DNA from 3 places in the Planifilum fulgidum genome. Region 2 is predicted to be linked to each of the others. Evidence: predicted binding sites of a transcription regulator. Region 2 holds the regulator's gene; each other region holds the start of a gene.
What was found. The regulator Rex, encoded in region 2, represses fermentation and respiration genes when NADH is low (regulators of the CRP and FNR family bind a similar motif). The targets are predictions, from matches to a motif close to TTGTGAAATATTTCACAA.

Region 1 (9,950 bases), on a different contig from region 2:
TGATCGCCTCCCGTCGGGACAAGGCGCATTCGGAGGAGGAGGGAAGCGGCGATGTGCATGGGGGTTCCGGCCCGCGTGGTGGAAAGAGGGGACTTTGACGCATGGGTGGATGTGATGGGATCGCGGATGCGCGTGGGAATCATCTTCGTGCCCGAGGTGCGCGTCGGGGACTATGTGATCGTCCACGCGGGGCAGGCCATGTCGGTCATCAGCGAGGAGTACGCCAAAGCCAGCATGGAGGCCTGGAGGTTGATCGCCGATGCGGGAGATTCTTGAGCAGTGTTCCGATCCGGTCCTCGGCCGGAAGCTGCTGGATCGCATCCGGAAACTGGCGGAAGAGTACAAGGACCGGACGGGGAGGGAGCCCGCCTTCATGGAAGTGTGCGGTTCCCACACGATGGCTTTGGCGCGCACGGGGATCAAAGCCCTTCTGCGGGGGCACGTGAAGCTCATCTCCGGTCCGGGATGCCCGGTTTGCGTCACCGATCAGAAAGACATCGACGCCATGATCCAATTGGCCGACGGAGACGGCCGGATCCTCTGCACCTTCGGAGATATGATGCGGGTTCCCGGTTCAAGGCGCAGCCTCATGGAAGCGAAAGCGGAGGGGGCGGACATCCGCCCGGTGTATTCGCCCGACGATGCGCTGAAGATCGCCGCCGGAAACCCGGACAAGGAAGTGATTTTTCTCGGCATCGGCTTTGAGACGACGATCCCGGTTTTGGCGGCGACGCTCAAGGCGGCGGAGGAGCGGGGGATGGACAATTTTTCCATGTGGATGACGACCAAGCTGGTGGAGCCGGTTTTGAGGGTGTTGCTGGAATCGAAGGAGGTGCGCCTCGATGGGTTGATCCTGCCCGGCCATGTCTCGATCGTGATCGGACGAAAAGGATACCGCTATTTGACCGAGGAATACGGAATGCCGGGTGTGATCAGCGGTTTTGAACCGGTTCAGATTCTGGCGGGGATTCACCGGCTGCTGGAGCTGGTTCTCGCCGGCCGGGCGGAGATCGTCAACGAATATTCCGGGGTGGTCCGCGAGGAGGGCAATATCCGGGCGCAACAATTGATGGAAAGGTATTTGGAACCGGTGGACGAAGCCTGGCGGGGGATCGGCGTCATCCCCAAAAGCGGCCTCGACATCCGTCCGGAATATGCCCATCTGAATGCCAAGCGCCGCTTTTCCGTAAAGGTGGGAGAGCCGCGTAAGACGAAGTGCCGCTGCGGGGAAATCATCCGGGGCGTGGCGACGCCGCCGGAATGTCCCTTGTTCGGGAAGGCGTGCACGCCGGCCCGTCCGATCGGCCCCTGCATGGTTTCGAGCGAAGGAAGCTGTGCCGCCCATTATCACTACATGGAGGCGGGGGATGGAAGTTGAAGGGGAAAATCAGCCTGGCTCACGGAGACGGCGGTGAACTGGCGCACCAGCTGGTCCGGGAGGTGTTTGTCGAAGCCTTCGGGCATGAGGAGCAGGCGCGTTGGGATGCCGCCCTGCTTCCCCTCGAAGGCGGCGACGTGGCCATCTCCACCGACAGCTTCGTGATCAAGCCCCTCTTTTTTCCCGGAGGAGACATCGGCAAGCTGGCGGTGTCGGGAACGGTAAACGATATTGCCGTCAGCGGGGCGGAGCCCCGTTTTTTGACGGCGGGGTTTATTCTGGAAGAGGGTTTTCCCGTGGAGGATTTGCGCCGGATCGCGCGGTCCATGGCCGAGGAGGCGAAGCGGGCGGGCGTCCGGATCGTGGCGGGGGACACCAAGGTGGTGGAGCGCGGCGGCGCGGACGGACTGTTTGTCCATACGACGGGAATCGGCCGCCTGCGCCCGGATCGGCGCCTTCATCCCGAGCAGATCCGGGAAGGGGATGCGGTGATCATAAGCGGAACGATCGGCGACCACGGCATCGCCGTGCTGGCGGCGCGGGGGGAGATGGGCCTTTCTCCCGGCCTCTTCAGCGACTGCGCGTCCTTAAGCGGCATGATCTCGGAGCTGCTTTCCTCCGTGCGGGGAGTGCGCATCATGCGCGATCCGACCCGCGGCGGTCTGGCCACCGCCCTGGTGGAGATCTGCGAGGATTTCCGGGTGACGGTGCAGTTGGACGAGGCCGCATTGCCGGTCCGGCGGGAAGTCCGCGGGGCATGCGACATTTTCGGCTTTGACCCCCTGTATCTGGCCAATGAGGGCAAGGTGGTCCTGATTGTCGCCCAAGAGGATGAGGAGAAGGTGGTGAAGCTTCTGCGCGGCCACCCCCTGGGGCGGGAGGCGGCGGTGATCGGCCGCGTGACGGGCCGGGAGCAGGGACGGCTGTTGCTGCGTTCAACCCTTGGAAGCACGAGGAGGCTCAGCCGGATGAGCGGCATGATGCTCCCGCGGATTTGTTAGCCTTTGGTCGGTCCGGCCTTTCTCAGGCTGCGCCGGGGCAAGGAGGCCGTGAAAAGAGCGCGGCGGCCCCTGTTGCAAGAAGTTGCGGGCGGTTGACATTCCCGCGCTTAAGATCTATCATGCAAAAAACAGCACCTGCTTTTTATCAGAGGATGTCAGAGGACGAGGAGGAATCGAGATGAGCCGAGTTGAGGTGGAGCAGGGTTATTTCGGTCAATTTGGAGGAAGCTTCGTATCTCCTGAGCTGCAGGAAGTGCTGGACCGCCTGGCGGAGCAGTTCGAACGGTACAAGGACGATCCGGATTTCAAGGAGGAGTACCTTTATTACTTGCGGGAGTACGTCGGCCGCGAAACGCCCCTGACCTACGCCCGGAATCTGACGGAACATCTGAAGGGCGCCAAGATCTATTTCAAGCGCGAGGATCTGAATCACACGGGGGCGCACAAGATCAACAACGCGATCGGGCAGATTCTGCTGGCCAAGCGGATGGGGGCCAAGCGGGTCATCGCCGAGACCGGCGCCGGCCAGCACGGGGTGGCCACGGCGACCGCCTGCGCCTTGTTCGGCATGGACTGCACCATCTACATGGGCGCCGAGGATACGAAGAGACAGGCGTTGAACGTGTTCCGGATGGAACTGCTGGGGGCCAAGGTCGTTCCCGTGTCCAAGGGGCAGGGAAGATTGAAGGACGCGGTGGATGAAGCCCTGGCCGATTTGGTCGCCAACTACGAAGACACCTTCTACCTGCTGGGGTCCGCCGTGGGACCGCATCCGTACCCGTCCATGGTCAAGCATTTCCAGTCGATCATCAGTGAGGAGTCGAAGCGTCAAATCCTGGAGAAGGAGGGGCGCCTCCCCGACGCCGTCATCGCCTGCGTCGGCGGCGGAAGCAACGCCATCGGAGCCTTCGCCCACTACCTGGAGGACGAAGAGGTGCGGCTGATCGGCGTGGAACCGGACCAGGCGGCCACGCTGACGGAAGGGGTGCCCGCCGTGCTTCACGGCTTCAGGAGCCTCGTTCTGTTGGACGAACGGGGGAATCCGCGCCCCACCTATTCCATCGCCGCCGGACTGGATTATCCCGGCATCGGGCCGGAGCACAGCCATCTGAAGGAGACGGGACGGGCCGAATACGTCACCGTCACCAACGAAGAAGTGCTGGAGGCGTTCCAGCTGCTGGCGAAAACGGAGGGCATCCTGCCGGCCCTGGAGAGCGCCCACGCCATTGCCCACGCCATCCGGCTGGCGCCGACCCTCGGGAGGGACCGGATCCTCCTCGTCAACCTCTCGGGCAGAGGGGACAAGGACGTGGAACAGGTGTTTCAGATGTTGAACGAGCAAGGCGCGGACGCTTGAAACCGGGGGTAAGCGCCGGTTTTTTGCGGTTCCGGGCTGTGGAGGAAAATCGGGCAGGCGAGGCCGAGCGGCCTCGCCTTTGCCTGTTCAAGGGGGAAAATGGGGGCTTGACAGGCGGGATATTGCCGTTTGAAAACAAGGCCTGGCGATTTTGCAGCCCACAACGCTTGCCGGGCAGCGTCGGAATCGCCAGGGGGAAGGGCCCTGGCCGGAGGGGGGAATGAAAGCGGAAGCGGAGTGGAAAAAGGGAAGTTTCCACTTTTCTGGTGTGACCGGATGTTTATCTGGCTTTTGCCTTGATCTTCGCCCCCGCCCGAACCTTGCGATGGCACAGGGGCCCCTTGTCCCAGAAATTTTTTTCCGAACACCCGATGCAGGCGAATCCGGCTCCGATGGGGGAGGTGCGCATGCCGTTCCAGCCCAGCGTTTCGCAGGCGTTGAAGGTGGAGGGCCCCTTGCATCCCAGTTTGAACAGGCAATATCCTTTCAGGGCCTTTTCGTCGTCGTAGGACTCCGCAAACAAGCCCTTGTCGAAAAAGGGTTTCCGATGGCAGACCTGGTGGACGGTTTGACGGTAAAACCGCTTTGGCCGTCCTTTGTTGTCCAGTTCGGGGATTTCGCCGTAAATCGCCAGGTGCAGGAGCGTCCCGATCATCACATCGGCGATCGGTGGGCATCCCGGGACCAGGACGACGGGCACGTTCGGCACCAGTTCCCGGATGGAAACCGATTCGGTCGGATTCGGTTTTGCCGCGGGAAGCCCGCCCCATGCCGAACAACTTCCGAAGGCCAACACCGCTTTCGCCTTTTGGGCGGTGGCGATGATCTCTTCCCGGACGGACTTTCCGGCGACCGTCAGATATTCGTCCTTTAACGGGATGGCCCCTTCGATGACCAGCACAAATTTCCCGTCGTACTCCTCCGAGATTCTTCCTTTGTGACTTTCAGCCTGGTGTCCGGATGCGGAAGAGAGCAATTCGCTGTATTCCAGCGAGATCCAATCCAGCAGCAATTCGGTGGTGCTCGATATTCCCCGCAGGAAGGATTCCATGCATCCCGTGCAGTCCAGTCCGTTGATCCAGAGCACGGGTGTCCGGGTTTTTTTCATCGCTTTCCGGATATCTTCCTCTTGAAAGCCGTACAATCTCGACCAGGTGTCAATGACTGATCGTTCCTTCTCCAGCGCGATCTCCTCGACACATGTGCCCACGATTCTCCCTCCCGTCTGCAGAGGGGGGCGGTATGTTTGCCCGGTGACCGCGATCGGCAGGAAGCCCCCCGTCCCGGAAAGTTTTGTCGCGAAGACAAGGCATGATCCGCCGCACCGCAAAGGCTTTATGATGAACTCCGTCTCCTGACCCTCATTCGGTATTTCTGTTATTGTGATAGATTAAACAATCAATAGGGTGCATTCTTTCCTTCCCCCTTTTATATTAGCAAAGAAAATGTCTTTTTTATGTGATTTATTGAACAAATAGGCGGTTGTTTATAAAGGGTAACAAGTTGTTCAAACACCTGAATCGGGAGGGAGGCGCGACTTCGCAGACGGGCTTTTCCGCGTCCGCCGCAGCTTCGGGGGCCATCGGCCATGACGCCGCTCCCGGACAGTCGGGAGGCCTGGGGAGCCGGGTTGAGACCGCCGGAGATGATCCGCCGCAACGGCACTTTGCATGAACCGCGAAAAGATGATACAGTCTTTGTAACGTGGAAGGATATGCCAATCAGAACGCGGGGGGCTAAAACGTGAAAAAACCCAACCGTCTGATCCGTGAAAAATCCCCATATCTCCTGCAACACGCCCACAATCCGGTGGATTGGTATCCCTGGGGCGAGGAGGCCTTTGAAAAGGCGAAGCGGGAGGACAAGCCGATCTTTTTGTCCATCGGCTATTCCACCTGCCACTGGTGTCATGTCATGGAGCGGGAGTCCTTCGAGGATGAAGAGGTGGCCCGGGTGCTGAACCGGGACTTTGTGGCGGTCAAGGTGGACCGGGAGGAGCGGCCCGATGTGGACCACGTCTACATGACGGTGTGTCAGGCGATGACCGGTCAGGGCGGATGGCCCCTTACGGTGATCATGACGCCGGAGAAAAAACCCTTCTTCGCCGGGACGTATTTTCCGAAGCGGAGCAGGTACGGGCGGATGGGACTTCTTGAGATTTTGGAGCGCGTCGCGGACGCCTGGAAGCGGAGGCGGGGCGACCTCCTGCGGGCGGGGGACCGGGTGGCGGAGGCGATCCGGGACTACATGAATTCCGCGGACAGGGGGGAGTTGGCGGAGGCGGTTTTAGAGGAGGCGTATCAGCAGCTGTCCGCCCAGTTTGACGAGCGATACGGCGGTTTCGGCCAGGCGCCCAAATTTCCCCGCCCCCACGATTTTCTCTTTTTGCTGCGCCACTTTAAGCGGACCGGGGAGGAGCGGGCCCTTAAGATGGTGGAGAAAACCCTGGAGGCGATGCGCCGGGGCGGGATTTACGACCATCTGGGATACGGGTTTGCCCGCTATTCGGTGGACGAGCGGTGGCACACGCCCCACTTTGAAAAGATGCTCTACGACAACGCGCTTCTGGCCCTCGCCTATCTGGAGACTTATCAGGTGACGGGAAAGGCGGTGTATTCCCGGGTGGCCCGGGAGATCTTCACCTATGTGCTTCGGGACATGACGGCGCCGGAGGGGGGATTTTATTCGGCGGAGGATGCCGACTCCGAGGGAGAGGAGGGAAAGTTCTACGTCTGGACGCCGGAGGAGATCCGCGAGGTGCTGGGGGAAGAGACGGGCCGTTTGTTTTGCGAGTGTTACGATGTGACCGAAGCGGGCAACTTCGAGGGGAAGAACATTCTGCACCGGATCGATATCTCCCTCTCCTCCGTCGCCGCCCGGCACGGGATGAGCGAGGAAGAACTGGAACGGATCCTGGAAGAGGCGCGCGGAAAACTGTTCCGGGCGAGGGAGCGGCGCGTTCGCCCGCACAGGGACGACAAGATCCTCACTTCGTGGAATGCCCTGATGATTGCCGCCCTGGCCCGCGGGGCAAGGGTGTTGGGGGATGAGGGATACGCCGATGCCGCCGAAAAGGCTGCCCGCTTCATCCTGCGAAGGATGCGCCGGGAAGACGGGCGGCTCCTGGCCCGGTACCGGGACGGAGAGGCGGCCATTTTGGCCTTCCTGGACGATTACGCCTTTCTCGCCTGGGGGCTGATGGAGCTGTATGAAGCCACCCTGCGGATCGATTATCTGCGCCAGGCGGCGGATCTCACCCGGGAGATGATCGACCTGTTCGGGGATAAAGAGGAAGGGGGATTTTTCTTCTACGGCGCGGACGGGGAGGAGCTGCTCACCCGGCCCAAGGAGATTTATGACGGGGCCACCCCTTCCGGAAATTCGGTGGCGGCGTACAACCTGATCCGGCTGGCCCGGCTGCTGGCCGATCCCCGGTTGGAAGAGGAGGCGGAGCGGCAGCTTCGGGCCTTTGCCGGCACGATCCGGCAGGCGCCGATGGCTCACACCTTCTTCCTGACGGCGGTGCAGTTCGCCCTGGGTCCGACCCGGGAGATCGTCGTAGCCGGCGATCCTGAGCAGGCGGACACCCGGAACATGCTGGAGACGGTGGGGCGGATGTTTTTGCCCGATGCGGTGTGGGTGTGCCGCCCCGAAGGGCCCGAAGCGGCGGAGGTGGAGAAGCTCATCCCCTATGTCCGGGAGTATTGGGCGCAGGGCGGAAAAGCCGCCGCCTACGTCTGTGAAAATTATGCCTGCCGGGCGCCGGTGACGGATCCGGAGGCGCTGCGGGAAGCCCTGGAAAGACGGGGCTGAGGATGTCGCGGAAACATACGGCGATCCCGGTTTCCGAAGGAAACCGGGATGGTTGCGGTTTCGGGATCAATCGGAGCCGGCAAGCTCTTTCCAAATCCGGAACGGCTCCAGATACCCCTCCACAGGGATGGTGTGGAAGGGAATGGACCGTTTTTCCGGCGGTTTCCGGATGTCCTGATGATAGCGGGCAAGTCCGTCGGGATAACCGGCCTCAAGCAGCTCCCGTTTGGAGCAGGCCACGTAGACGGATTGGATTCCCGCCCAATAGATGGCGGCGGTGCACATGGGACACGGCTCGCCGCTGGCGTACAGGATGGCGCCGTCCAGCCGGCTCCTCTGCAAACGCCGGCACGCTTCCCGGATGGCCTGGATCTCCGCGTGGGCGGTGGGATCGTTCAGCGCGGTCACTTCGTTGACGCCCCGGCCGATCACCTCCCCGTCCAACACGATGAGGGCGGCGAAGGGGCCGCCGCGGCCGCTGCGGACGTTTTCGCAGGCCATGTCGACCGCCTGTTTCAACAGGTGTCGGTGGTCCATTGCCATTCCCCCTTTCCTTGGCAAGCGGGCTTATTGGTCATTTTATCCAATGTGGGCAAGCTAGTAAATTTTTGTTGCCGGGTCCGATCGCCGCGGGTACAAAACGGTGAAAACGGGTGGACCTCGCCGTTTATTGGAATGATATAAGCCGAGGAAAAAATTTCTGTTTTCATGAAATCATTTGGTTTCATATAATCGAAACGAAACCAAATGGTTTCATATTTGATCCGACCGGGAGGGTATGGAATGGACCATCGACAAAAATTGCCGGCGATACGCCAGACGGTGATCCTGAATGCCCTCATCGATCGGGTGTGGAAGGCCGTTTCCACTTCGGAGGGCATCGCCGCCTGGTTCATGCCCAACGATTTTCAACCGGAGGCGGGCGGCACCTTCACATTGCAGACGCCCTTCGGCCCGTCGCCGTGCAGGGTGCTGGAACTGGATCCGCCCCATCGGCTGGTTTTCGCCTGGGATACGTCCGGGTGGCGCGTCACTTTTGAATTGAAAGAACGGGGGGATCAGACGGAGTTCACCCTCGTCCATGACGGCTGGGGAGCCCCGGAGGAGATCATCGCGAAGGGGCGGGATACGAATGCCGTCATCCGCGAGCGGATGGACCACGGTTGGAAGGAGATCGTCCAGGTGCATCTGCGCAACTATGTGGAAGGGTAAATCTTTCACCGCCCGGCGGAGTCCCCCCTCCGCTTTTTCTCCGGAGTCGTTTATCATGGTAAGGGACGGGTCATGAGCCGTTCCGGATTCGGGCCGACAGGGAAGGAAAGGCAGGGGAAGCAGCATGGGAACTTCCGCCAAACACGATGTGTTTCAGGCGATCGCCGCCCCCACCCGCCGGCAGATCCTGAAGCTGCTGGCGGAACAGGAGATGTCCGTCACCAGGATCGCCGCCCATTTCCCCATGAGCCGCACGGCCGTATCCAAGCACCTGCGCATATTGGCGGAGGCGGGGCTGGTTGTGGAGAGAAAAGAGGGGCGGGAAAAACGGTACCGCCTTCGGTCGGAACCCCTTCTCGAGCTGAAGGAGTGGCTCTCCCATTTCGAAGGGTTTTGGAAGGACCGGCTCGCCCGGTTGAAGGATTTTGTGGAAACCGACGAAAAGTAGGGGAGGAAAGGGCAAGGAATTGTGGGCTTTGGTTTCGCGGACCCGGTGCAGAAAGAGGGGGTTGTGCCTTTGCACAACCCCCTTCTTGTCGCACGCGGATGGCCTTCGCCTTGCCGACCCGGCGCCGGTCCCGTGAGACAAGCGGGCCTCCGCCCGGTGGGATTGGCGCCCGGAAAATGGGGCCCCTTAAAACCTTCGCCGGATGTTAGACGGACAAGCGGATGTCCTCTTTCTGGCCTCCGGGGCGCTTGGATTTTGCCAGGATCTGCTGCACCTTGTCCCTGAGGGGCGGACGGAGGGATTGCATGATCCATTCCAGGAACAGCTCCCGCTTTTCTTCGGCGGTCAGAAAATAGCGTTGCCCGGCGATTTCGCGGGCCCGTTTCGTCATTTCCTGCAGGGTGAGGGCAGCCGCCACGGAAATATTGAAACTCTGCACGAAGCCCACCATGGGAATGTAAAATTTCTGGTCCGCCAGTCGGGCCGCCTCCTCCGAGATTCCCCGGTGTTCGTTGCCGAACAGCAGCACGGCGGGCCTGGAGAGGTCGACTTCCCCGATCGGGACCGCGCCGTCCCCGAGGTATGTGACGCAGATCTGGTATCCCTCCGACCGCAGTTTTTGAAGGGCCGTCTGAAGATCCGGGTGCTTCTGGATCGTCAGCCATTTATGGGAGCCCTGGGTGACCTTTTTGTTGGGTTGAAAGGGTTTGTCCCCTTCGATGATGGAAATGTTCTGGACTC
Region 2 (9,950 bases):
CGGAGGAGACGCGAGATGTCTCACGGCGAAAATTCGCCACAGTCGCATCCCCTCCAACGGTCCCATCGAAAAACGCTCATCGGAAAGCGATTTTCATCAGTGATTCAGCACATCTCTTCGCGTAAAGGTCAGAAAGGCGGGAATCATCGCGAGAAGCGTCCAGCATCCCAGCACGATCCATCCGGTGGAGAGGGACAAATCCGCCTGCAACTCCGCGGCCAAGCGTCCCGTCCAGTTGTTCAACAGATTGAGGTGAACGGTATACAGCCAGAAAATTTTTCCGCTGTTCACCGTTTGATACAGGATTTCACCGAGGATGATCATGGCGAAAGCGACGGCGGTGCTGATCATCGAATACCGGAACAGGACGGAACAGAGAAAGACCAAGGTCGCCACCGCAATCATCGCCAGGGCGAGAAACAGGCCGCCGCTCAAGATGTACGCGAACATGGGCACGATCGCCGCGCGGTCATAATGGGGAATGCTCACCGTGTGCGGTTCCGCCGAAGAATCCGGTGAATCCACTTTTTCAAAGGTGTACGCGACATTCACGATCTTCGGCTGATCCCAGCCGTCCATGCCGTACAACGCGGCGTTCACCCCGAACATCAGCGCAAAAATGATGAACGTCAGAAGCACGGTGGCCAAAACGCTGACCACCCATTTTCCGCACAGGATCTTCGCCCGGGAAACGGGGCGGATCAGCAGGAGCCTGATCGTTCCGGCGGTGGTTTCACCGGAAACGATATCGGCGACAAGGATCACGACCAGCATCGGCAAGAAAACCCGGGAAATGAGGTGGATCAGATCATCCATTTCCTGATAGGCTGTCTTCTTCCAACGGGGGGTGGGAGGAACACCGTTTTCCAGATGGTACTTCAGTTCCATCAGGCGACCCTGTGCCATCGCCTCCCCCGCTTTGTCTCCGACTTTAGCCGCCTCCTTCATTTGCCGTTCCGTCTGGGCAATCCAATCCCGCACGACGGGTTGCCAATCATCGGAGGCCAACCTCTGTTCCTCCTTCAGCCGCTGCTTCAAATCGGCGATCTCCTGCTTGGCGCCTGCGATTTGCTCCTCCGGATCTTCCCCCTCCCGGGAGGAGTCGGGATTTTTCAACTCTTTCTCCCACGTCTTCAATTCCTGTTCGGCCTGTTCGATCCGTAGCTGCAATTTCTCCGGCAAATCCCATTCCACCAAGTGCAAATAATTTTTATAGGAGTGCGCGCTCCAAGCGCACACCGCCAGCCCCGCCAGCAGAACGGCGATCCACAGCCGTCGGCGGCGCATCAGCTTCATCCACTCGTTGGCAACGACCCGTCCCAGCTCACGCACCGGTCTTCACCCCTTTTCGGTCCCCTGCTCCGCCCCGTCCCCGGTAAGCTCCATGTAAAACTCCTCCAGGGGGACGGCTCAGCCGAATAAATGTCCACCCCGTTCAACACCAACAGGCGGATCAGCTCCTGAACCCGACTTTCAGGGGCAAAGACACGAATCGACTGTTCGCCGGCCGCTTCAGCGCGCCATCCGTTCTGCTCGAGAAGGGCGAGCGCCGTCTCCGGACGGCTTGCACGGATCAAAATCGAGGAATCGCCGCGTTTGAGAAGCTCGGTGACGGACTTTTCCGTCACGATTCGGCCGTTCTTGATGATGGCCACCCGGTCGCACATCTGTTGGATTTCGCCCAAAAGGTGGCTGGAAACGAACACGGCGATGCCGGTGGAAGCGACTTTTCGCACAAGGCCGCGAAATTCGCGCATGCCGGCTGGATCGAGGCCGTTGGTCGGTTCATCGAGAACCAGCAGGCCGGGATTGCCGATCAGCGCCTGGGCCAGACCGAGCCGTTGCCGCATGCCCAGGGAGTAGGTTTTTACCTTGTCGTCGATCCGCTCTTCGAGCCCGACCAGTTCCGCAAGCTCACCGATCCGCTGCCGCATTTCACGCCGGCCGACTCCCGCCAGGCGCGCGTAATGAATCAGGTTTTGTCTCCCGGTCAGATAGGGGTAGGTCTCCGGGTTTTCCACGATCGCCCCCACGTGACGAAGCGCTTCGGCGCGCTCCTTCTGAACGTCACAGCCCTTGATGCGTATCCTTCCGCTGCTCGGCTTCGCCAGGCAGACAATCATGCGGATCGTCGTGGTCTTCCCCGCGCCGTTCGGCCCCAGAAATCCGAACACTTCGCCCTTTTTCACCGATAGGCTGAGGTTTGACACCACCTGTCGGGAACCGATGACCTTGGACACGTTCTCCAGCGTCAATACCTCCAATAATATCTCCTCCAATCCCTTAAGCGGCAGCCCCTTTCACGGCGGTCCGAAGCTGGCTCTCCTCGCCGGCAGGTGTTTGGTTTGTATTATGTGTACTATTTTAGATAGTACACTTAAAAGATACCAATTCCCTGTTTCTCCGTCAAGTCTGACCGCCTGATCACGAAGCCGGACAACATGGCCGATTTTCGCCCCGCACGTGCATAGCCGAAAAAAAGAAAAACCCCCGCGAAAACGCGGGGGAAGGGTTGGAGGTGCCGATATGCCGATGGAAAGGCGGAATTACATCATGTCCATGCCGCCGCCCATGCCGGAACCGTCTTTCTTCTCTTCTTCCGGTTTGTCGGCGACGACCGCTTCCGTGGTCAGGAACATCGCCGCAACGGAAGCCGCGTTTTGCAGGGCGGAACGGGTCACTTTCGCCGGATCGACAATACCCGCTTTGATCATGTCGACCCACTCGCCGGTCAGAGCGTTGTAACCGACGCCCACTTCTTCTTTCTTCAGGCGCTCCACAACCACGGAACCTTCCTGTCCGGCGTTGTAGGCGATTTGACGCACCGGCTCTTCCAAGGCGCGCTTGATGATATTCACACCCGTCTTTTCGTCGCCGGTCGCTTCGACGGCTTCCACCGCGCGAATCACGTTGACGAGGGCGGTGCCGCCACCGGCAACGATTCCTTCTTCCACAGCGGCCCGGGTGGAGTTGAGGGCGTCTTCGATGCGGAGTTTTTTCTCCTTCAACTCGGTTTCGGTCGCAGCGCCCACTTTGATGACCGCTACGCCGCCGGCCAGTTTCGCCAAGCGCTCTTGCAGTTTCTCCTTGTCGAATTCGGAAGTGGTTTCTTCAAGCTGCTGACGGATTTGGTTGATGCGGGCCTCGATATCTCCCTTGTCGCCGTAGCCGTCCACGATGATGGTTTCCTCTTTGCGCACGCGGACTTGGCGGGCGCGACCCAGAGCGTCGATGCCGACGGTCTTGAGGTCCAGACCCAGCTCCTCGGTGATCACTTGACCGCCGGTGAGGATGGCGATATCCTGCAACATCGCTTTGCGGCGATCGCCGAAGCCCGGAGCCTTCACGGCGACGGAGGTGAAGGTGCCCTTCAGTTTGTTCACCACCAGCGTGGCCAGGGCTTCCCCTTCCATGTCTTCGGCGATGATCAGGAGCGGTTTGCCCTGTTGCACCACTTTTTCGAGGATCGGCAGGATTTCCTGAATGTTGCTGAGCTTTTTATCGGTGATCAGGATGTAGGGCTCTTCCAGCACCGCTTCCATTTTCTCGGAATCGGTGATCATGTAGGGGGAGATGTAGCCGCGGTCGAACTGCATCCCTTCGACCACTTCCAGCTCGGTGGTGAACCCTTTGGATTCCTCGACGGTGATGACGCCGTCATTGCCCACCTTTTCCATCGCTTCGGCGATCAACTGGCCGATTTCCTCATCGTTCGCGGAAATGGCCGCCACCTGGGCGATGGACTCTTTGCCTTCGATCGGCTTGGCGATTTTCTTGATCTCTTCGACGGCCGCATTCACCGCCTTTTCAATCCCCTTGCGCAGCACCATCGGGTTGGCTCCGGCGGCCACGTTTTTCAAACCTTCGCGGATGATGGCCTGGGCCAACACGGTAGCGGTCGTGGTTCCGTCCCCGGCCACATCGTTGGTTTTGGTGGCCACTTCCTTGACCAACTGGGCGCCCATGTTTTCAAAGGGATCTTCCAGTTCGATTTCCTTGGCGATGGTCACCCCGTCATTGGTGATCAAGGGGGAACCGAATTTCTTTTCCAAGACGACGTTGCGGCCCTTGGGACCCAAGGTCACTTTCACGGCATTGGCCAGAGCATCCACGCCACGCAGCATCGAACGACGTGCATCTTCGCTGAACTTGATCTCCTTCGCCATGTCCTCGTCCCCTTTCTTATGTAGGGTTATTGGTTAATGAAACTGCAGACGGCATCGCCGGATCACTGCTCGACGATCGCCAACACGTCACTTTCCCGCAGGATGAGGTATTCCTTGTCGCCCACTTTCACTTCCGTGCCCGCATATTTGGAGAAGATGACGCGATCGCCCACTTTCACTTCCAATTCGATTTTCTGACCGTTTTCCCAACGGCCGGTACCGACGGCGACCACACGTCCTTCCTGCGGTTTTTCCTTCGCCGTATCGGGAAGAACGATCCCGCTAGCAGTCTTTTCTTCCTTCTCGATCGCTTCCAGCACGATACGATCACCCAACGGCTTGATCGTCACTGGAGACCCTCCTTTTCCGCAAGAGGTAGATAAATCTTCGCAAACGCGTTGTTAGCACTCATCAACGATGAGTGCTAACACTAATTATAATAATATGCATGTGCCGCCCAATTTGCAAGTCCCGGGGGGAATTTTTTTCGGGAGCGCCTGCCGGGCAATCATACAAAAGCAGTATCTCCCGAGTCAGAGAAAAATAAACTTTGGACATCCCCTGCAGGTCCTTCGCCGCATCCTATGATTCTTCCAACCAGGCCCTCTCCCTCGCTTCATCTTCCTTTTGAATCCGCCGGTGGAGCCAGGTGCAGAGCAGCAGGCTGATTTCATACAGGAGAATGAGGGGAATGGACACCAGAATGTTGGAAACCAGATCCGGGGGGGTAATGACGGCCGCGAGAACCACCATGCCCAAATAAGCCATCCGGCGCCCCTTCCGGAGCGGTTCCGGCCGGAGAATCCGCAGGCGGGTCAAAAGCATGACCACCAAAGGCAGCTCGAAGAAAAGGGCCAGGGGAAAGACGATGTTGAACATGAAGCCGAAGTACCGATAGATTCCAAAAGTTTCCGTGGTTCCGAGCGCATCGGACAAGCCCGTCATGAAGCGGAGGAGATAGGGAAAGATCACATAGAACCCGAACAAAAGACCCAGGCAAAACATGATTGCCGCAAAGGGAATGTAGGTGAGGGTGATCCTTTGTTCGGCTTTCGTCAAACCCGGCTTAACGAAGGCCCACACCTGGTAGAGGGCGAAGGGCAGGGTGATGGCCGCCGAAATGACAAAGGCGAACATCATGTAGACGCGGAGGGGTTCCGACGGCGAAAACACATGCATCGTCACGTTCGACGGCATTTGCTGTTTCAACCAATGGACAAAATCGGCGGCAAAGACAAAGCCGACCACCAAACCGAAAACGAAGACGACAATGATCCAGATCAGCCGCCGCCGCAGTTCGCCGAGGTGCTCTGTCACCGGTTGAATCTTATCGTCCATGGCGCAATCATCCCTTACGGCAATTGTCACAGATGCGGCACCCGCCTGGCGGGTGCCGCCCGATTTGATCAGGCCGGACAATCAAGCCGGCCGAAAGGCGTCTAGCTTTTGTGCGCCTCATCCATCTCCTTCGCGGTTTCGGTTTCCGCTTCCGTTTCCTCATCCGGAAACTTCTTCAGGAAATAGATCAGCGTCTGCAGTTCCGTGGTCAAGTCGATGTGGTGGATCCGGACCTTGGGGGGCACGTTGAGCCGTGCCGGCGTGAAGTTGAGAATTCCGCGGATGCCCGCCTCGACGATCTGCTGCGCCGTCGCCTGGGCAACGCTGGCAGGCACGGTCAAAATGGCCACTTCCACATTGTGCAATTCGGTCACTTCCTTGAAGCGGTCCATGGACAAGACCGGAATGCCGTCCACTTCGGTGCCGATTTTCGCCGGATCGTTGTCAAAACCGGCGACGATCTTGGTGTTGTGACTGCGGTAGAAGTTGTAGCGCAGCAGGGCCGTCCCCAGGTTGCCGACGCCCACCAACACCACATTGGTCACTTCGTCCACCCGCAGAAAACTCCGCAGGAACTGAAGCAGGTAATTGACATTATATCCGTAGCCTTTCTTGCCCAACTCGCCCAAATAGGAAAAGTCGCGTCGAATGGTGGCCGGATCGATTTGCAAGGCTTCACTGAGCTGGGCGGAGGAAACGCGCTTTTTTCCGATCGCGTGCAGTTTTTCCAGATACCGATAATACAACGGCAATCGCTTGGCGGTGACATGAGGGATTTTTTGATCTTCCATCGCACGCCTCCATTCGACGGTCCCTATGACCGCTTGATTTTCTATTCAAATGTCCGCCGATTTCAAGGGCTTTATCGGTGGCGTCCGGATTGTCCTTCCATCTGTTATTTCCTTCACAAATTCATCTTATAATGAAATCCCATTTTCCGACAAGTTGGTCACGCCGGATCAGCAGAAGTGGAGCAATCCGCCGTGCCCCAGGGTGACCACGTCTTCCCGGGTGATTTTTTCCCCGGCCAGAATGCGGGGCAGGAAGTGATCAAAGGAGGTCACCGGATCGTGAAGGACGCAACCCGGCAAACCCAAGACGGGAATCCCGCGGTAATAGGCGATCATCAGCATCGTGCCGGGCAAGATCGGCGTTCCATAGGTGACGATCTCCGCCCCCAGGGAAGCGATCGCCCCCGGCGTCCGGTCATCGGGATCGACGGACATTCCGCTGGTCACCAGAACCATGTCCACTCCCTGATCCACGAAGGCCCGGATTTGATCCCGGATCATCTCCTTGTCGTCGGTGGCGAAGGTCTGTCCCACCACCTTCGAGCCGTATTTCTCCACCTTTTCCCGGACGACCGGCCCGAAGCGGTCCCGGATCCGCCCGTGATACACCTCGCTCCCGGTGGTGACGATGCCGACCCGGTGCGGGCGGAAGGGGACCACCTCCACCACCGGCCGGCCCCGGCGCGCGGCGATATCCTCCACCTCCCGGATGGATGCTTCCGGAAAAACCAGGGGAATCACCCGGGTCGCCGCGACGGTCTGACCCTTTTCCACCGGCGTGTGGGTCCGGAGCGTCGACAGCGCCACCTGTTCCACCCGGTTGATGGCCGTGACCGCCTCCACATCGATCCGGAGCAAGCCCTGCACCTGCGCGACCAGGTTCACTTTCCCCTCCTTCGGCTCCGTCAGGGCGAGATGGGAGCCGGCCGCCGCCCGGGCAATCCGTTGCGCCGCCTCGTCCTCGTGCAGCTCTCCCTCGGCCAATTCGAGCACATATACGTGCTCCTTGCCGATCCGGAGCAGATCATCGATATCCTCCCGGCGGATCCGATGCCCTTTGCGGAACAGGGGACCCTTGTATTTCCCCGGATCGATCACCGTCAAATCGTGGGCCAGCACCAATCCCACCGCTTCGCCGACAGGAACTTCCTTCAACCGGCTTTTCATCTCCGACCCTCCCCCGCGCTCATCGATCTTCGGATCATCCGATTTATTCCCCCTGAATCCGGCGAAAAAACGGAAATTGCCGGGGAGCCGCAGGGCCGGAAGCGATGCATTCTTTTTCAAAAGAGATCTTCGCTAGAAAGAGAAAGTTCTGGACGGCGTGATCAACCCGTCCAATGGCTGATCGTGCGCTTCCGGGAAGACGGTTGGCACCACCTGAAAGGAATAGGCGACCCCGATCCGCCTGAAGGGCCCCGAATGACGGGAGAAAAAGCGATCATAATATCCGCCGCCGTATCCGAGCCGGTATCCCCGCCCGTCGAAGGCGACTCCGGGAACCACCACCAGATCGATCGCCCCGGGAGGGATTTTCGCCGACGCTTTTCCGGAGGGCTCCGGTATCCCGTAGGCCCCCGCCACCAGCGGCTCCCCCCTGCGGATGGAGAAGAAAGAGAGGGACTTCGTCCCGGGATCCGCCTTGGGAAGACCCACCCGTTTTCCCGAAGACCAGGCCTCCTCCATCGCCGGCCGGACATCCACTTCCTTCCGGAAGGGAAAGTAAAACAGGATCGTTTCCCCTTCCCGGAAGGCCGGGTGACGGACCAGCCGCTCGCAGACGGCCAGGGATTCCCGGCGCGCCTCCTCCGGGGGAAGGGATTCCCGCAGATCCAGCATGCGCCGGCGAAGCACGCGCTTTTGTTCCGACATGATCGCATCCGCCCTTTTGCCGATTCGCCCGTCATCTGCTACGATTAAGGGACAGGCGGCGCAAAGTCCCTTTCGATCAAAACAACCCCCGCAGGGGATCTTCTTCGCCAACCGCTCTTTCCGACAGGTGACGTTTTTATTTTCAATTTTACACCATCCGCCGGCACCCGGAAAATCTCCCTCCTATGAACAAACCGTGACGCCTTGCGCTTCCGGGAAAACAGACAAAGCCCATACGGGAGGAAAGACGATCATGATCCTCTTGCAAGTGAACCAAGTGTCCAAATCCTACGGAGCCCACCCCGTATTGGAAGAGGTCACCCTGCGGGTGGCGGATAAGGAACGCGTCGGATTGATCGGCGTCAACGGTTCGGGAAAATCCACCTTGCTGAAAATCATCGCTTCAAAGATCCCCCCCGACAGCGGGGAAGTGCTCATCGCCAAAAACGCCCGGATCGGTTACCTGGCCCAGGACAGCGGCCTCGATTCGGAGCGAACCGTCTGGGAAGAGGCCCTTGCGGTGTTCACCCCCCTCCGGGAGATGGAAAGGCGGCTTCGCCGGCTGGAGATGGAGATGGGCGACCCGGCATTGATGGCCGATGAAGAGCGGCACCGGCAGGTGCTGGCGCGTTATGCATCCCTGCAGGAGACCTATGAACAGGCGGGGGGATTCCAATACGAGGCGCGCATCCGCGGAGCCCTGCACGGGCTCGGCCTCTCCGACATCGATTGGCACAAAACCCCCGTGCGCGATCTCAGCGGAGGACAGAAAACCCGGCTGGCCCTGGCCAAACTCCTGCTTCGGGAACCCGACCTGCTGATGTTGGACGAACCGACCAACTACCTGGACATGGATGCCCTCGACTGGCTGGAGCAGACCCTCTCCTCCTATCCCGGGGCTTTGCTGGTGGTCTCCCACGACCGCTATTTCCTGGACCGCATCGTGGAAACCATATACGAAGTCGACCGGAGGCGCGTCACCCGATACCCGGGCAATTACTCCGACTTCGTCCGGCAGAAGGCCGAATGGGTTGCCCGCCAGGAAAAAAAGTACGCGGAGCAGCAGGCGGAAATTCGCCGGATGGAAGAGTTTATCCGGCGCAACATCGCCCGGGCCTCCACCGCCAAACGGGCCCAGAGCCGGAAAAAAGCCCTGGAGCGAATGAAGCCCGTCGAACGCCCTCCCAAAGAAGGCCCGCCCGCGGCCATCCGTTTTGACATCGCCGCCGCCAGCGGAAAGGACGTGCTGGAAGCCCGGGAACTGGCGATCGGATACGATCCGGCCTCCCCTTTGGCCTCCGGTCTCTCCTTCCGGATTGAAAGGGGGGAGCGGATCGCCCTGATCGGCCCCAACGGCACCGGCAAATCCACCCTCCTGAAGACCGTCGCCGGCCTTCTCCCGCCCTTGTCCGGCAGGATCCGTTACGGGACGGGAGTGGATCTCGATTATTACGATCAGGAACAACAGTCCTTCAATCCGGAAGCGACCGTTCTGGAAGAAGTGTGGAACGACTTCCCCTCCCTGGACCGGACGGCCGTCCGTTCCGCCCTCGGCCAGTTTTTGTTCAGCGGCGATGACGTGTTCAAAAAAGTGGCCGATCTGAGCGGCGGCGAAAAGGCCCGCCTCTCCCTCTGCAAGCGCATGTTGCGACGGGCGAATCTGCTCCTGATGGATGAGCCCACCAACCACCTGGACATGCGGAGCAAGGAGCGGCTGGAGAAAGCCCTTGCCGAATATCCGGGGACGCTCCTCTTCGTCTCCCACGACCGCTATTTCATCAAC
Region 3 (9,950 bases), on a different contig from region 2:
CGAACTTAAAGTGATCGGATTCCACCGGGCGGCCTGAAGGATCGTCAGTCCGATATTCAGGACAAACAGCAGGATGCCCAGCAGGGCCAATGCGGCAAACAGGGCGATCCACTGCACCCGGAAGAAGCCGAATCCGGCCAGCAGGCCGAGGACCCCGGCGAAGTAGACGCCGAACTGGACAAATCCCAGCCGGCGGCTGAACACGTCCCTTTGGAGCACCACGCTGATGAGCTGATACACCGCTCCCATGGCAATCATCGTCGCCCAGCCGAGGATCAGCCAGTGGACAAACAGCCAACCGGAGGGGCTCCGCGGCGGTTGGAAGATCCATCCGGATGCCTGCAGAAGGGTTGCGAGGTTGAACAATCCGAACAGGGCAAGTCCCGTTGCGATAAACAGAAAAGGGAGGCGAAACATCGCAAGCCATCCTTTACCTTTTTTGAATCGTCACCCGGGCCGAACCGTCCGGTAGTTCCTCGATCTCGTAGGGGTAACCGAGCGAGTCCAGCTCCTCCAACAGGAACACGGGAACCCGGTCGTTGTGAATCACGACCCGGTCCCCCTTCCGGCATTTTTCCAGGGCATTCAAGGTGCGCATCATCGGTTGTGGGGGTTCAAGCCCGCGGTTGTCCAGTTCAATGGTCCGGGGTGAATCCGGGGTCTCATCCCGGGATGGGTCTGCCTTCGCCTTTTGCAAAGAGGGGAGCCTCTCTTCGGCCGCCCCCATCTCCCCCAGTTCCTTTTCTCGTTCCTTGGGGACGAAGGTCACCACCCAATGATCCTTTGCCAACTTCTCCGTTTTGTAGGCGAAACCTTTGGCCTTCATGACGCCCAAAAGCGGTGTGGGCTTAAAGGTGGCGTGCAGAACGAAGGTGTCTTCCGGACCGAGAGATTTCACCGCGTCCATGATCAGTTTGAAGGGCTCCAGCTTCTTCCGCAGGTAAGGCCGGACATCCAACTCGATCGTGCGTTTTCCCATCTCGATCATCTCCTCACTGCGACCGATCCGTTACGACGGGAGGGAGCATCGCCTTCGCCCGTTCGTACAGAGCCGCCATCCCGCCGTAAAGGGCGTAGAAGAAGGCATCGGGCGCGTCGAGGGAAAAGGAGAGGTACTGCTTCGGGTCGACTCCCAACATGTGTTCAAACAGGGCGGCGCTGTCATAGGCATAAAAGCAGAAATGGACAAATTGAAACTCCGGCATCTTCTCGTAGATCGTCACAATGTCCTTGGCATAGCGCTCCACATTCTTCTCCGCCTCACGGATCATGGTGATCGCATCTTCCAAATCCACCGCGATTTTGATCGTTTTTTCGTCGACAACGGTGATTTTCGCCATGGCATGGGCTCTCCTTATTTCTTTCCAATTTTCACTCGGAATACTTCGGGACCCTCTTCAAGGTACTCCCAGGTGAATCCCTCGGGATACATCGATTCAAACTGGTATCGCAGGGGAATCGGATTGTGGTCATTGATCAGAAGCAAGGCTTCGCCGGACTTCAATTGATCAAAGGTTTCAAAGATCACCTTGTGCTTCAGGTGCGGCGGATATTCCGTCACCTTGATTGTCGCTGCAAACTCCTTCATGAACATCTCCCCCAAACATCAAATCAATTTGCCGGACAGCTTAAATGATAAAATTGTTTAAGAACCCATATTGTGATCCTCGTCACACCCCTCGAAATATCTTCGACCGGTCCTGATCGCTTTGGACAGGATCTTTCCGTCAAGTCCGCAACCGGAAAAGCTCTTGACGATTCGCATACAAAAATATTAGAGAAACGAAAGAAAATCCGATCAACGCGCTCGAAAAGAGGGAGCCCATGAACCGAAGCCTGTTGGTCTATCTGGTATCCTTCGCCGCCTTTCTCGGTCCCTTCACCCAATCCATCTACACGCCGATGCTGCCGGAAATCCAACAGCACTTTCATACCTCCTCCTTTACTGTCAACCTGACCATCTCCATCTTCACCCTCGGACTCGCCCTGATGCAGCCCGTCTACGGTCCTTTGGCCGACCTCATGGGCCGACGGAAAGTGCTTCTTGCGGGCATTTTGATCTATGCGGGTGCTTCCGCCGGCGCCGCCATCTCCCCTTCCGTCTGGTGGCTCATTTTCTTTCGGGCCTTGCAGGCCGTCGGGATCGCCGCCGGTTCCGTGATCGCCACCACCGTCATAGGGGACCTTTTCCGGGGCAAACAGCTGGGACGGGCGATGGGCACCTTTCAGATGCTCGTCACCTTCGGGCCGGTGGCCGGTCCGGTCATCGGGGGCATCGTCGGCGGATGGACCGGCTTTTACGGGGTTTTCTGGGTGCTGACGATTGCCGGACTGTCGATCGGCATCGCCAACGCCTTCCTGTTGCCGGAAACCAAGCCGGAAAGCGAAGCCAGACATTTTCACCCATCGGACATGTTCAAGGTGGTCACCGAGCGCACCGGTCTGGCCATCGTCCTGCTCGGGTTCGTCCAGTATTACACCCTGTACAATTATCTCGTCTTTCTCCCCCATCTGCTGTCCGGGTCCTTCGGCCTGTCCTCGGGTCAAAAGGGATTGTCGTTCCTGCCCCTGTCCCTATGCATCGTGATCGGCAGTTTTCTGGGCGGACGCCTGCAGGAGAAGTGGGAACGCGGCAAGTTCCTGGTCGCCACCGGGTCCGCCACTGTGCTGGCGACGCTGCTCTATGTCGGCTTCTCGGACTTCTCCCTGCCCTTGATCTTGGCGAGCACCGCCCTGTTCGGCCTTTGCCTCGGTTTGTCCCTCCCCGTGCAGACCACCCTTCTCGCCACCCTTTTCCACAGGAACCGGGCGTCGGCCATGGGCGGATACAATTTCGCCCGCTACCTGGGAATGGCGGCGGGACCGCTGATGGGAGCGCTTCTGTTCAAACTGGGAGGACACGCCGAGTTTCTGTTCGCCGCCGCGGCGTTTGCCGGGGTGGTCGGGTTTTCCTGGAGACAGTTCCGCCGGGAATGGAAATCCCGCCAGGTGACCTGACTCCCTGAAAAAGGAAAAGGACCGCCGACCGAAACCGGCGGTCCTTTCCTCCACGAATCCCCGATCCGGCAAGCGGAAATCTTGCCACGGCCGCAAGACGCCGAGTCCCATCGGGGACAGGTCCAAATCGGGGACATGGGTCATCCGGGTGCAGGGTTTCGGGCACGGGAAACCCCGGTCTCCGCCTCCGTTATCAATCACCCGGTGCCGAAAATACGCGTCGCAGTCGTGAACGATGATGAGCCCCGCATTCTCCTCCCAGGATGACCGGCTTCTCCTTTCGTCTTTGTGCCCGGAAGAGAAACACTTCGTCCGGGCTGCGCCCTCAGGCCGTTACCCTTTCCTCATTTCGTCTCTCCCGCGGAAAGGAAGCGTTCCTTCAGGATCCACTCCTTCTCCGCCGACGGGGAAAAGTGTAAATCTTCCGATACCCAACGGGTCCGGCGGATCAAAAGGTCGTGGTGCCAATCAAAGCCGCGGGAAAAGCCTCCGTCCCCCTGCCGGCGATGGGGAACCCTGGGAAGGAGAAAGCTTTCGAGGCGGTGCCGGATGGACAGGGAGAACGGACGCGGAAAGCAAATCGCGCTTCCTGCACCGCGGAGGAGCCGGATGCCTCCCCTTTGACCGGCTCCCGGCCCCGCCGCCGCATCCGGCCGTGAAGATGGAGGCGGCGCTCCCTCCCCACGGAAGGCGAACCGGCCCTCTCCGGCCGGTGGGCGGAAACAGGACCGGTATGCCGTACAAGAAGAAGCCCGGAGCGGTGCTCCCCGGCGTCCGCAGCAGACCGGCATCTTCCGATGACAGTGAGATCACCTTGCTGCCCCATCCCGGAACCCGGGCGGCCATTCCGGCGGGTACCTTCTCCCGGCCGCGTATCCTTCGCAAATGGCCAGGCCGTGCCCTCCGCTTTCAGTCTCCTCTTTTTGCATCCGCAGAAAAAAGTCGATGACGCTTCCCCGCTAAACCCCCGAATAGGCCATGAACCCGCCGTCCACGGGGACGACGATGCCGGTGACAAACCCGCTCGCCTGCTCGTCAATCAGCCACAACAGCGTTCCCAACAGGTCCTCGGGCCGGCCCAGGCGCCGCATCGGCGTGTGGGATATGATTTTTTGCGCTCTTTCCGTATAGGACCCGTCGGGATTCATCAGGAGATACCGGTTTTGCTCCGTGAGAAAAAATCCGGGAGCGATGGCGTTTACGCGAATGCCCACGTCGGCCAGATGGACGGCGAGCCATTGGGTGAAATTGTTGATCGCCGCTTTGGCCGCGCTGTAGGCGGGTACCTTCGTCATGGGACAAGCCGCGCTCATCGAGGAAACGTTGATCACTGTTCCTTTTTTGGGGATCATGCTCCTGACAAACACCTGGGTCGGAATCAGCGTTCCGATCACGTTCAAATCGAAAACCGCTTCAAATCCCTCCGGAGACAGGTCGAAAAAGGTGACCAAATCCTCGGCGTCCAGGTCCCCGAGCCGAAGCGTTTCCCTCGTGGTGCTTCCCTGCGGGCGGTTTCCCCCGGCGCCATTGATCAACACATCGCAGGGGCCGTATTTTTCAGAAACGATTTTTTCCGCCCGCTTCACGCTTTCCACCTGAAGGACATCGCAATGGACGGGCAAGGCGTCCCCGCCGGCGTCCCGAATACGCTCGGCCACTCGGGCCGCCTTTTCGTACGTCCGGTTCAGAATCGCCACTTTCATGCCTTGTCTGGCCAGCTCTTCCGCCATGCAGCCGCACAAGACGCCTCCCCCGCCGGTGATGACCGCCACCTTTCCCTTCAATCCGGGATGGATCGGCAACAAGACTCATCCTCCTCCTCCACGTTCAGAGACGAAAGATCCCCCGCCGCGTGACCGCTTTTTTCAAAGCATCCGTCCGGAAGAAAGTGTTCGCCGTCACCGCTTCCCGCCCTTTTCCAGGGCATCCCAAAGGCCCCACAAATACATGATGCCGAGGGCCCTGTCGTACAGCCCGTAACCGGGCCGGCCCCGCTCCCCCCAAATCTGCCTCCCGTGGTCTGGCCGAACATAACCCTTATAGCCGCAATCGTGATAAGCCTTGACGACCTCATAAAGATCGAGGGAGCCGTCCCGGTGGGAAGTTTCAACAAAATCGCCGTTCCCGCAGATCTTCACATTCCGGATGTGGGCAAAGGGAATGCGGTCGGCAAATTCCCTCACCATCCCGGCCACGTCGTTGGCGGGATCGGCGCCCAAGGCCCCGCTGCAAAGGGTGATGCCGTTACAGGGGCTGTCCACCAATCGGGTCAACCTGCGGAGATCCTCCCGGTTTTTCATGATGCGGGGCAGCCCGAACACGCTCCAGGGCGGATCGTCGGGATGGATGGCCATCCGGATTCCGAGTTTTTCAGCCACCGGGATAATCGCTTCCAGAAAATATCGAAGGTTTTCCCAGAGCTCTTCCTCCGTCAGACGGCGATACCGCTCGATCAAGGCGGCGAGCTGTTCCTTCGGCCGTTTCGGGTCCCAGCCCGGAAGCGTGTACTTTTGGGAATACATTTCCGCCAGTTTAAGCGGATCGATGCGGTTGATCTTCGCATGTTCATAGAACAGCGCCCGGGATCCGTCCTCCAGTTTCTTGTTGAAATCGGTGCGAATCCAGTCGAAGGCGACCATGAAGTTGTAGCAAATCACCTTCACCCCGACGGCCGCCAATTTTTCCATCGTCTTTTGGTAGTTTTCGATATACCTGTCACGGGTGGGAAGTCCCAGCTTGATGTCCTCGTGAACGTTCAGGCTCTCCACCACTTCGGCATGCAGTCCGTATTCTTCCGCCTGCTTTTTTACCTTTTGGATCTCCTCCATCGGCCACTCCTCACCGGCGGGAATCCGGTGAAGCGCCCAGACAACGCCTTCGACGCCGGGGATTTGACGGATCTGCTCCAGGGTGACCGTGTCGTTCCCCACTCCGAACCAGCGAAATACCATTCGCACTTTTTCATTCCTCCGATGTCCAGTCAAGGATATCAATAAATCTTTCGGCCCTTTTCATCGGGAATGCCCGATTTTCTGAAGAAATACGCATTGATGACGTCCCGCCACTCCCGGGCGTTTTCCAGCTGCTCCCGGAGCTTGGACAATACATGCTCATATCTTTCCGCATCGATCTTCCCCTTCAGCCGGGTCCACCGCCGGATAAAGTCCTCCACCCGCTCCACCCCTTCAAAATGGGTGTTGTAAATGTGTTGGATCACCGTCTCTCCGGATTTCAGCCGGTGGGTGTAGGGGACGTGATGGAAAAACAGCAGCAGTTCATCCGGACAGGTTTCCAGGGATTCGAACCTTTCGCGGTTCGGCGAAAAATACTGTCCGGTAAAACCGGTTCCGGTTTTCATGGTCCGGTCCACCCCGATCCCCCGATGATCGGCGTAGTGATAGGTTCCCCAGTAGGAATACTCGTAACCGTCGACATCCGGGCCGTAATGGTGCCCCGGCTTGACCATCCATCCGACTCCCAGGGGGGCGGTGTACAATTCATAGACCCGCCAGGATTCCAGGAGCATGTCGCGGAGGGTTTCCACCACCCGGGAATCATGGCCGAAAGTGAGGCGCACCCACTCTTCCGCGATCTCCTCCGCCGAAAGGTCGGGATTCCAGGCAAGCCGTCCGAATCCGTACAAATTGGCCTGCGCCAGGGTATGCCCCGTCCAGTTTCGGTCATCCCCCACGTTGGACACCCCGGCCATTCCGCTGTGGCGGCACGGAAACACCTTCCCCCCCACAATGGCCTTCACCGTCGATCCCTTTCCCGCGGCATGGGTGTCAAAGTCCAAAACTTCCTTCCACTGGGGCACCAGAAAGCAGAGATCCTTTTGCTGGCCGGTATACTCCTGGGTTATCTGAAGCTCCAGCATCTGGTTCGTCCTTTCCATGGCGCCGAAGAGGGGGGAAACCGGCTCGCGAACCTGAAAATCCATGGGACCGTTCTTGACCTGAAGGACGACATTGTCGACAAACCGGCCGTCCAGGGGCTTGAAATGATCGTAGGCCGCCCTGGCCCGGTCCGTGGAACGGTCGCGCCAATCCTGGAAATTGTAGACAAAACACCTCCAAACAACCAGCCCTCCGTGGGGTCTGAGGGCTTCGGCCAGCATGTTGGCCCCTTCGGCGTGATCCCGGTTGTAGGTCAGCGGACCCGGCTGATGTTCCGAATCGGCCTTGACCACAAATCCGCCGAAATCGGGGATATGCCGGTAAATCTCTTCCGCCCTTTCCCGCCACCACCTCCGAACTTCCGGATCCAGCGGATCCGCGGTGGAAAGCCCTCCGATCCACATGGGGCTGGCAAAATTGACGCTGAGAAACATCCGGATTCCGTAGGCGCGAAACACATCCGCCAACCGGGCCACGTCCGGCAGCAGGGAGCCGGTGATCAACCTGCATTCATCGGGCCCCACATTCACATTGTTGATGGAAATGGCGTTGATTCCGGCGGAAGCCAGAAGCCGGGCATAATCCCGGATGCGATCCAGCCGGCGGACGATCCGCCCCTTCCGAAAGAAGAGCGACTTGCCCGCATAACCGCGCTCGACGCTCCCGTCGAGATTATCCCAGTGGTTGATCATCCTTAGCCGGTTTCCCGGATTTTCGACGATCTCCAGGGAATGGAGGGGCCGGCGTGTCTGCATCAGCCTGAGCAGATGGAAGGCTCCGTAAAGCGCGCCCCTGTCCGTCTTTCCGAGGAGAAGAAGGAACGCATCTCCCCCGCGCTCCACGGTTTTCAAGAGGTATCCCTCTTCGTCCAGCCCTTCCCACACCCGCCGGTCCACCCAGCCCCGTCCCTCTGCTGACGCTGTCAACACCAGCGACGGAAAGTCCCGGAGATCGCGGGAGAGGGCCGGCGCGACGCCGAGCAGCGAAGAAATCCCCGCCGTCAGCTCATCCCTGGCGGATTCGAGAATCGGGGAGCTGCCGAGAACCGTCAAATTTCCGCACCACTTCCGGTATTGCTCCGCCAGCGCTTCATCTTCAATCCGTTCATAGCGGAGCCAGCACGGGTCATAATCCCCGATCGTCTCCCTGTCCCCTTCAACCCGGCGAAAATCCATCAAATCCCCCCTTCGCCTCATGGGCCGCCTCTTCCAGCCACAGGATGTTGGCGACGCCCCTTAAATTTGACCGCCCTCTTTATAAGGACAGGGGCGGGTGGGCCGGGCCGCACGGGCCCGGTCCGCAGCCGCACCCGCCTTTCCCCCTCGCCCCCGGCCTTTGCGGGGGTTAAACTGACAAAGGCGGAGGTTGCCTTGAACCCGCCGGTGGAGGATGTTCTCCATCCCGCCCTCAAAGAGATGTCCCTTCACCAGCACAGCTTTCAGATGTTGTTTCAGGGCCTGCACGCAATGACCGAAGCGCTCCTCGGAATGGCCTTTCGGCGTGAAGCGGAAAAACGTCAGTCTTCCCAATGGCCGGGATGGGCTTTGCGCAGTTTTCCTCCGATAATCGCCGGAAGATCAGTCTCTCCCCACACTTGCGGCGATGGAACGGCCCATCTCTCCGCCGGTTTCCCCGCTTCCCGGGAAAGATCGGTCATCCCGAAATCCCGGAAGCGTTCAGCCGTTTCCGGGCCGTAAAAGCAGACGAAGGCGCCGGCGGGGGAGCGATGGCGTTGAAAACGGATGGTTCGGCTAGATGCTTCCCTTCACAAACTTCCAAAAGTTTCGATCCAGCAAATCGCTCACGTCCCGTTCAATCTCGCGGGGCTCCATCCGCCAGCCGGTGTCGAAAAGGTCCTCGTACTTCCTGCAGAGCACCCGGGCGATCACCCGGCGGGAGTGATCCCACTTGTAGATCAGCTGATCCAACACCCTCGCATCCGAATGCTGGGGAATGAAGGCGGTCCCCAGCAATTCACACCGCATTTCCGTGATCTCCTCCACCAGGGAGGGATTGTTCAAAAACCACCAGCACCCGAACACCATCAGATTGCGAAACTTCCTGGCGAGCACGGCCAGCTCGTGCTGATTTTCCCGGGACAGCATGGTTACGAAAAAGCGCCTCGCCGGATGCCGGGCGCAGATCCGCTCCACCGCCTCCACCCTCGCCCGGCCCACCATGTCGCCGGCGAGGCCGAGGGACGGATTGACTCTCCTTCTCACCCCGACCATCATCGCAAAGGGAACGTTCAGACGGCCACAGGCCTCCAGGACGCAGTGATCCAGCAGCTGGGATGCGGGGGAATCCGACGGATAGTCGAAATCCGGGGGAAAGGAAGCCCCCAGATAGAGGGCATCCATCCTTCGCCCCCAGTCGATCAGAAACCGGCGGGTCTCCTCCACGGTCCGGTGATCATCCGCGGAGAACACCGGCCCCACGTCGTATCCCAGCTCCCGCAACACCCGGTATTGGTTCCCCCAATCGAAAAGCAGGGGATCGATGCGCAGGGAAGGGCGAAAGCGCGGGTCCCTTGTAAGCGCGTCCCCCTTTTTCAGCCACAGCTCCCGTTCCCTGGGATCGAAGGGGTCGTTGGTCATCACGACGGTTTTGACCCCGGCGGCGGAAAACACAAGATCCACAAACCGCCGGTACGTGAGGCCATCGTACCATTTGCGGTACGCGGAAAGATCGCGGGAGGACACATCCAGCCCCAGCCGCCCCAGGGTGGTCAGCACCCCCCGGCACGCTTCGCTGTACGGGGAGTGATCGACAAAAAGCGTCTTCCAGACATGCTCCGCCATCGCCCTCCGGTCAAGGGACTGGAACTCCTCATGGGAAAGGGGCGTCTGCCTCATCGTTTCCGCGATCAAATAATGGTACGTAAGCAGGTGATCCACGCCCCACAACCCCAGACCTTCGAAGGCGGGGGCATACAGATGAGTGTGCATGTCCGTCACGGGGGTTTTATAAACGGCCCCGAACACGACCCGCCTCAGACGTTCCTTATCGGTAATGGCTCCCGACAATGGCTTCCCTCCCGTCATCAGAAGCTTCCGG

Region 1: BM063_RS11770 (hydrogenase small subunit) is a predicted target of Rex. The motif match lies at 5,193-5,210, and genes of this name have one in related genera.
Region 3: BM063_RS06240 (DUF2249 domain-containing protein) is a predicted target of Rex. The motif match lies at 1,659-1,676, and genes of this name have one in related genera.

The regions. Positions count from the first base shown of each region.
Region 1 covers NZ_FOOK01000021.1:34,591-44,540, reverse strand. Annotated here, with positions in the region: gene hypF (carbamoyltransferase HypF) at 1-98, shown strand, start outside; gene BM063_RS11790 (HypC/HybG/HupF family hydrogenase formation chaperone) at 52-276, shown strand; gene hypD (hydrogenase formation protein HypD) at 260-1,378, shown strand; gene hypE (hydrogenase expression/formation protein HypE) at 1,375-2,379, shown strand; gene trpB (tryptophan synthase subunit beta) at 2,558-3,736, shown strand; gene BM063_RS11770 (hydrogenase small subunit) at 4,017-4,946, opposite strand; gene BM063_RS11765 (thioredoxin domain-containing protein) at 5,480-7,549, shown strand; gene BM063_RS11760 (nucleoside deaminase) at 7,616-8,086, opposite strand; gene BM063_RS11755 (SRPBCC family protein) at 8,333-8,761, shown strand; gene BM063_RS11750 (ArsR/SmtB family transcription factor) at 8,886-9,209, shown strand; gene BM063_RS11745 (TrmH family RNA methyltransferase) at 9,415-9,950, opposite strand, start outside.
Region 2 covers NZ_FOOK01000013.1:14,530-24,479, forward strand. Annotated here, with positions in the region: gene BM063_RS08755 (ABC transporter permease) at 97-1,332, opposite strand; gene BM063_RS08760 (ABC transporter ATP-binding protein) at 1,293-2,264, opposite strand; gene groL (chaperonin GroEL) at 2,547-4,166, opposite strand; gene groES (co-chaperone GroES) at 4,229-4,510, opposite strand; gene tatC (twin-arginine translocase subunit TatC) at 4,749-5,504, opposite strand; gene BM063_RS08780 (redox-sensing transcriptional repressor Rex) at 5,606-6,295, opposite strand; gene BM063_RS08785 (molybdopterin-binding protein) at 6,464-7,462, opposite strand; gene BM063_RS08790 (5-formyltetrahydrofolate cyclo-ligase) at 7,595-8,167, opposite strand; gene BM063_RS08795 (ABC-F family ATP-binding cassette domain-containing protein) at 8,421-9,950, shown strand, end outside.
Region 3 covers NZ_FOOK01000008.1:14,875-24,824, reverse strand. Annotated here, with positions in the region: gene BM063_RS06255 (hypothetical protein) at 1-417, opposite strand, end outside; gene BM063_RS06250 (DUF2249 domain-containing protein) at 431-979, opposite strand; gene BM063_RS06245 (hypothetical protein) at 993-1,340, opposite strand; gene BM063_RS06240 (DUF2249 domain-containing protein) at 1,355-1,588, opposite strand; gene BM063_RS06235 (MFS transporter) at 1,825-2,997, shown strand; gene BM063_RS06225 (SDR family oxidoreductase) at 3,957-4,802, opposite strand; gene uxuA (mannonate dehydratase) at 4,896-5,954, opposite strand; gene BM063_RS06215 (alpha-glucuronidase family glycosyl hydrolase) at 5,987-8,068, opposite strand; gene BM063_RS06205 (glucuronate isomerase) at 8,645-9,919, opposite strand.